Regions from separate parts of the Oryzomonas sagensis genome, predicted to be linked through region 1. Evidence: riboswitches for the same ligand, from Rfam matches in the RefSeq annotation. Region 1 holds a riboswitch; the other holds the start of a gene.
What was found. Region 1 has a riboswitch for S-adenosylmethionine ahead of F6V30_RS07330 (O-acetylhomoserine aminocarboxypropyltransferase/cysteine synthase family protein). Riboswitches for the same ligand answer to the same signal wherever they lie in the genome.

Region 1 (3,248 bases):
TCCACGGTAACGTACTGGCGCTGTGCCACATCCAGTTCCTCCAGCAGGGATTCTACGGTGCGGGCCGGGTTTTCTGCGAGGGTGGTTTCTTTTCCGTTGATAGTTATGTTCATGGCAGTTCTCCGTATCAGATGGCGTCCAACGCCTGAGTGAAATCGTCGATGATGTCCTGGGGGGCCTCGATGCCGACCGATACCCGGACCAGGTCTTCGCACACCCCCATGAGTGCCTTGTCCTCCGGGGGGTAATCGGCGCAGATGGTGCTGGCCGGGTGGATCACCAGGGTCTTGGCGTCGCCGATGTTGGCCAGGTTTTTAGCCATGCGCAGGGCGTTGATGACGCGGAAGGCCGTTTCCTTGGAGCCGGTGCCGAAGGTCAACAGCCCGCCGTAGCGGCCGCCGTACAGGCGGGTGGCGACCCCGTGGCCGGGGGCGTCCTCCAGGCCGGGGTAGTTGACCCACGCCACCTTGGGGTGTTGTGCGAGGAAGCGCGCCAGGGCCAGGGCATTGCTGCAGTGCCGCTCCATCCTCAGGGCCAGGGTCTGGATGCCCTCGGTCAGCAGGAAGGAGTTGAACGGCGCGGCGCAGGCCCCCACGTCTTTGTGCACCAGCTTGCGGGCGCGGGCGGTGAAGGCAAATTGCCGGTATTTTTTGTGAAAGGGTTCGAAATGGGGGAAACGGGCGGTGTTCCAGTTGAAGACGCCGCGGTCGATGATGACGCCGCCGATGGAGGTGCCGCTGCCGTTGATGTACTTGCTGGTGGAATGGATCACGATATCCGCCCCCAGTTTGGCGCCGTCGGCAAGATAGGGGGTGGTGACGGTGGCGTCCACGATCAGGGGGAGTCCCGCCTGGTGGGCGATCTCGGCCAGCCTGGGGAGGTCGGGCACATCCAGTTTGGGGTTGCCCACGGTCTCGACGAACAGGAGCCGGGTTCGGTCGTTGATGGCGGCCCGGACCGATTCCAGGTCCAGGGGATCGACGAAGCGGGCCGTGATGCCGAAGTTGGCGAGGGTATCGCGGAACAGGGAAAAGGTGCCGCCGAACAGGGAGGAGGATGCCAGAATCTCGTCGCCGGCCCGGACGATGGTCGTGACCGCGGTGGTGATGGCCGCCATGCCCGAAGCGGTCGCTATGGCCGTGCCGCCCCCCTCCAGCAGTGCCAGACGCCGTTCCAGGGCCTCGGTGGTCGGGTTGCCCAGGCGGGTATAGACCTGTCCGGCCGCCCGGCCGCGAAAGACATCCTCCAGGGCATCGGCTGTTTCGTAGGCAAAGGCGCTGGATTGAACGATGGGGACCGAGGTGGCGCCCGCAGGTCCCGGTTCCAGGCCGCCATGCACGAGCAGCGAATCAAAACGTAGTGGTGTTTCCATGTGATGTGTCTCCATAAAAAAATCCCATCTGATGTCAGATGGGATGGGTGTCACGAAGGATGGGTTTCGCAACCTCCACCTCATCTTTGCCGGTACCGGCAGGAATTAGCACCTGACGCCCTGGATGGGGCCGGTTGCTGTGGTTTCGTCGGGCCTTTCCCTCCACCACTCTCAATAAGGTCTGAGTTGTTATTCGATTGTCTTGAAGGCAATAGTTACAAACTACATATATTTTGTCAATAAATTTCTAGGATATATTTAGCATATTGGTGATGTATTTGTGGGAAAATTTTTCCATGAGGGGCGTTGCAATGGTTTTTTGGCTAATAACTAATAGCCATCACTCGGTAAAATTGTAACGTATTTTAGTGATAAATACGCCGCCGTCAGGGGGATGTGCTGCGGGGTGCAAGGCGCTTGAGCGAATGCTTGAAAAAACCAAAGGCCGGGGGGATGGTCCCCTCGGCCTTTGGTTGCCTGTTCAACGCGGCTAGTGCGTAGTGTGGGTTATTTGATTTTGGTCAGGGTGAGGTTGCTGCCATCGATTTTCAGGGAATCCTCGCGGAATTTTAGAAAAATGTCCTTTTTGAATTGGTCGATGATCTTGATCCTGCCGTCATTCTGAACCATCCAGGTGAAGGGGGTCTTTCCCATGGCGCTGGTGGAAGTGCCGGTGTGGTCATTGGAAAATTCGGCAACGAAATCGAAGCCCTCGGCCTTCCATGTGCCGTATATTTCGGACTCCGGCCTGCTGCACCCCGCCATGGCCGCAAGACCGATCAGCAAGAACAAAATGCACTTTTTCATCCGCTTTATTCCCCAAATTTTGAACAACAAGCAATGACAGCAGCAAAAAGTGAACGGATTTTTTGTTTGGCCCGGACGAAAAATGGCTGCCCAAGTTGGACAGCCATTTATGGTTTTCATTGGTGGGCGCTACTGGGATTGAACCAGTGACCCCTGCCGTGTGAAGGCAGTGCTCTCCCGCTGAGCTAAGCGCCCGAATGTTTCAATTGAATAACAGAGCCCGCGGTTTCTGTCAAGCCCCTCTGATCAAAAATTGCGTGGCGTCATGGAAGGCCGGGAAGAAAGGCGCACGTACCCGGAGGTGATTTTGCTTGTCATCCCGTGGCTATCATGCTATAAAATTCCGATTTCAATTCGCACGCCTCGGGTAATGAACCGGCGGTGTCCCTTGTGGCTTGCAGGGATTCAACGGGGCGGAGGAAAAACCAAAGGAGAAGAACATGTCAAGTATCAGCATGAAGGAACTGCTGGAGGCCGGCGTCCATTTCGGCCACCAGACCAAGCGTTGGAACCCCAAGATGAAACCCTATATCTTTGGGGCCCGTAACGGGATCTACATCATCGACCTGCAGAAGACCGTCCGTTATTTCAAATCCGCTTACAATTTCGTCAAGGAATCGGTCGAAAACGGCAACACCGTGTTGTTCGTCGGCACCAAGAAACAGGCTCAGGACTCGGTGGCCGAAGAAGCGACCCGTTGCGGCATGTTTTACGTCAACCAGCGCTGGCTGGGCGGCATGCTGACGAACTTCGCCACCGTCAAGCAGAGCATCGACCGTCTCAAACGGCTCGACGCCATGTTCGAGGACGGCACCGTCGACGCCTACACCAAGAAGGAGTCTCTCCAGTTCGATAAGGAACGGGAAAAACTCCAGAAGATCCTGGGCGGCATCAAAGGGATGAACAAACTTCCCGGCCTGATGTTCGTCATTGACCCCAAGAACGAAGAGATCGCCGTGCAGGAAGCCAACAAACTGGGCATCCCCGTTGTTGCCATCGTCGACACCAACTGCGACCCCGATCCCATCGATCACGTTATCCCCGGCAACGACGACGCCATCCGCGCCAT
Region 2 (3,248 bases), 560 kb from region 1:
GCTGGCCACGGATCGGCCGGGAGACGGAGCGCTCATCGACGGCTATCTCAAAGGGGTATTGTGGGGGTTGCTGCCCACGTGCGTCTTTTTTGCGGCGGCATACCTCTGTCTGCGGAAGGGGATGGGGCTGCCGGCGGCGCTGGGCATGGGGGGCGTCCTGTGGCTGGGAGGGGCGCTCCTGCACCAATGGCTCTTGCGCTGAGAAGCGTATAACGTCATAAACAACGACGCCTTTCCGAAGAGTACCGGAAAGGCGTCGTTGTTTTCTGGGCAGGACCCCCTAACCGGGGACGTCCGGCAGGACTGGCCGTTACAGCGTGCTCCCCTTGGCGGGGACGATCTCGTCGGTGGCCGGCGCGACAGGAACAGCAGGTGCGGCCGGAGCCACGGACGGCACGGCGGCAGGCTGGCTTGCCGCTGCGGGTGGGGCGGGCTGTTCGACCGGCTTCGGCTGTTCCGCCGGGCGGGGCACCGGCTTGCTGGCCGGTATGGTGCCTTTCTTCTCGTCGTCGGCATCATACTTCAGCAGCGAGACGATATCCCCGAACTGCTTGCCGTAGACCTCCGATTCCTGGGTCTCCCGCAGCAGGAGGTCCTTTTGCCGCTGGTCCAGCGTTCGCCTGATGCCGTCGATGGTTTTGAACTTCAGGTCGGCTTGGCTTGCAAAGTTGGCTTCCGCCTCGCTGAAATCGGGATACTGGAGATTGATCAGGGGCGAGTATGACAGTATCCGCCCGCGGAAGTTGGGGTACTCCCAGAGGATGGTGCCGTCGCCGTCAAGTATCTGGGCAGTCAGAATGAGGTAGTTATAGTCGCTGGTCTGGGACGCCAGCAGGGTGTTGGAGTACACCTTTTCGTTCTGGGTGAGGCCGCTGACTACCAACAGCATGACCGCATCCAGATTGTTTTTCTTGAGGTAGTCCCGCAATTCGTCGGTTTTCCAAAAGTATTTGTTATACCGGATGGTGGCGTCGTCCCGTTTTTCGCTGCGGAAGAAGAGATTGGCGAAGATGCGCTGCGGGTCGCCGTCCAGGAGCGCCACGGTGTAGAAGTTGCCGGTCGCTTTGAGCTTGCGCACGAGTTGCTGCTCATACTTGCGGTTCATGTCGCCAAGCAGGGCGACGAGTTGCTCTTTCTCGGGGTGTTTGATCTCGGAGTTCACATCGACGATGATGGGCGCCACGCCGAGGACCTTGACCTGTGCAGCAAAATGTTCCGCAGGGACATTGAAATGATTCTGGGCGCAACCGAACATCACCGCCAAAAACGGCAACAAGAACAGGCGTTTCATATTTCCTCCTCGGACGTGCTTGATCCTTCATGATTTCGGCATGTTTTATATCAGATGCCCCGCCCCTTTTCCAGCTAATTTGACACCGTGGGGAGCCGCCTCGGGCCGGGTTTTTCCCGTCTCGCCATCATCTGCCGGATACGGGGCCGTCGCACCCCGCCACGCTCCTCCCTCCACGCGTCGCAGGGCGGGCGGCACGCTGGTTACTGCGGCAGCATATTTGGTTGACAATGTTCATGTTCTTCCACTATTCTTGTTCGATAGACCTGCTTATCGAGAGTGGTGGAGGGAAAGGCCCTGCGAAGCCACAGCAACCGGCCAATGAGGCGTCAGGTGCTAATTCCTGCCGAAAGGCAAAGATGAGGGGTGTGCTGTAAACGTCGCGTTTCAGCCCCTTCTCATACCGCGTGAAGGGGCTTTTTCATGTCCGTCGGCATCGTCACGGCACAATCCAGAACCTTCGAGTCCGGCATCAGGCTGGACAGCGGGCGCCTCCTTGCCCCGATCACGCTTGTGTATGAAACCTACGGCCGCCTCAACGCATCCCGTTCCAACGCCATCCTGGTGGAACACGCCTGGACCGGTGACGCCCACCTGGCGGGCAAACACCGGGAAGAAGACGCCAAACCGGGCTGGTGGGACGCCATCGTCGGGCCGGGGCGCCTGCTGGACACCGACCGCTATTTTGTAATATGCTCCAACGTCATCGGTTCGTGCCACGGCTCCACCGGCCCCACATCCATTAACCCCAAAACCGGCAAACGTTACAACCTCGCCTTTCCGGTCATCACCGTACGCGACATGGTGCGCGCCCAAAAGCTGCTGATCGATGCCCTGGGCATCGAAAAGCTCTTCTGCGTCATGGGGGGGAGCATGGGGGGGATGCAGGCCCTGGAGTGGGCCACCCAGCATCCCGGGAGCGTCGCCTCGGCCATTGTGCTGGCGACGACGCCGCGCCCGTCCCCCCAGGCCATCTCCCTCAACGCCGTGGCCCGCTGGGCCATCTTCAACGACCCTACCTGGCGCAAGGGGGAGTACAAGCACAACCCCAAGGACGGTTTGGCCCTGGCCCGGGGCATCGGCCATATCACGTTCCTGTCGGACGAATCCATGAACACGAAATTCGGCCGGCGTTTCTCGGCCAAGGACGGCCAGTTCGACTTTTTCGGCCAGTTCGAGGTGGAGCGCTACCTGAATTACAACGGCTACAACTTCGTGGACCGCTTCGATGCCAACTCCTTCCTGTACTTGGCCAAGGCGCTGGATCTTTATGACGTGGCCCTGGGGTGTGAATCGCTGGCCGAGGCCTTTGCCCCGGTCGCTGCACCGGTGCAGTTCTTCGCCTTTACCTCCGACTGGCTCTATCCCCCCTACCAGACCGAGGAGATGGTTGAGTGCCTGCGCGGCCTCGGGAAGCCGGTGGAGTATCACCTGATCACCTCCGCGTACGGCCACGACGCCTTCCTGCTGGAACACGAAACCTTTACCCCCCTGGTGCGGGACTTCTTCTCCCGTGTGGAACAAAGCGGGGGATTGTGACGCTATGATGCCGGCGCTTGACGAATTCAAAAACAAGGGGCTTCTCAGAAGGTTGCGGCATGGGGTCGGCCGGGCCGTTGCCGACTTCGGCCTGATCGAGGAGGGGGACCGTATTGCCGTGGCGGTGTCGGGGGGGAAGGATTCCTATACCCTGCTGCTGTTGTTGGAGGAGTTGCGGCGGCGCGCGCCCGTTTCATTCGAGATCGTGGCGGTCAACATCGATTCCGGGTATCCCGGTTACCGCACGGACGTCATCGAGCGGTTCCTGCGGGAGAACGGGTTCACCTACCGCATGGTGCCCACCGAGCACTTCACCCTGATCCAGGAGAAGCGCCGCCCCGGTTCCTCCTACTGTTCGATCTGCGCACGCTTCAAGCGCGGCGCCCTCTATACGGCGGCCCAGGAGTTGGGCTGCAAC

Region 2: it holds a riboswitch for S-adenosylmethionine, as region 1 does, so the genes downstream of both, metX (homoserine O-acetyltransferase MetX) here and F6V30_RS07330 (O-acetylhomoserine aminocarboxypropyltransferase/cysteine synthase family protein) in region 1, are expected to answer to the same signal.

What each region holds. Positions count from the first base shown of each region.
Region 1 covers NZ_VZRA01000001.1:1,586,972-1,590,219, forward strand. The annotation lists gene thiS (sulfur carrier protein ThiS) at 1-113, opposite strand, end outside; gene F6V30_RS07330 (O-acetylhomoserine aminocarboxypropyltransferase/cysteine synthase family protein) at 128-1,372, opposite strand; SAM riboswitch class I at 1,450-1,553, opposite strand; gene F6V30_RS07335 (hypothetical protein) at 1,880-2,179, opposite strand; tRNA gene F6V30_RS07340 (tRNA-Val) at 2,300-2,374, opposite strand; gene rpsB (30S ribosomal protein S2) at 2,620-3,248, shown strand, end outside.
Region 2 covers NZ_VZRA01000001.1:1,024,304-1,027,551, forward strand. The annotation lists gene F6V30_RS04615 (DUF3147 family protein) at 1-202, shown strand, start outside; gene F6V30_RS04620 (hypothetical protein) at 311-1,291, opposite strand; SAM riboswitch class I at 1,559-1,657, shown strand; gene metX (homoserine O-acetyltransferase MetX) at 1,715-2,830, shown strand; gene ttcA (tRNA 2-thiocytidine(32) synthetase TtcA) at 2,835-3,248, shown strand, end outside.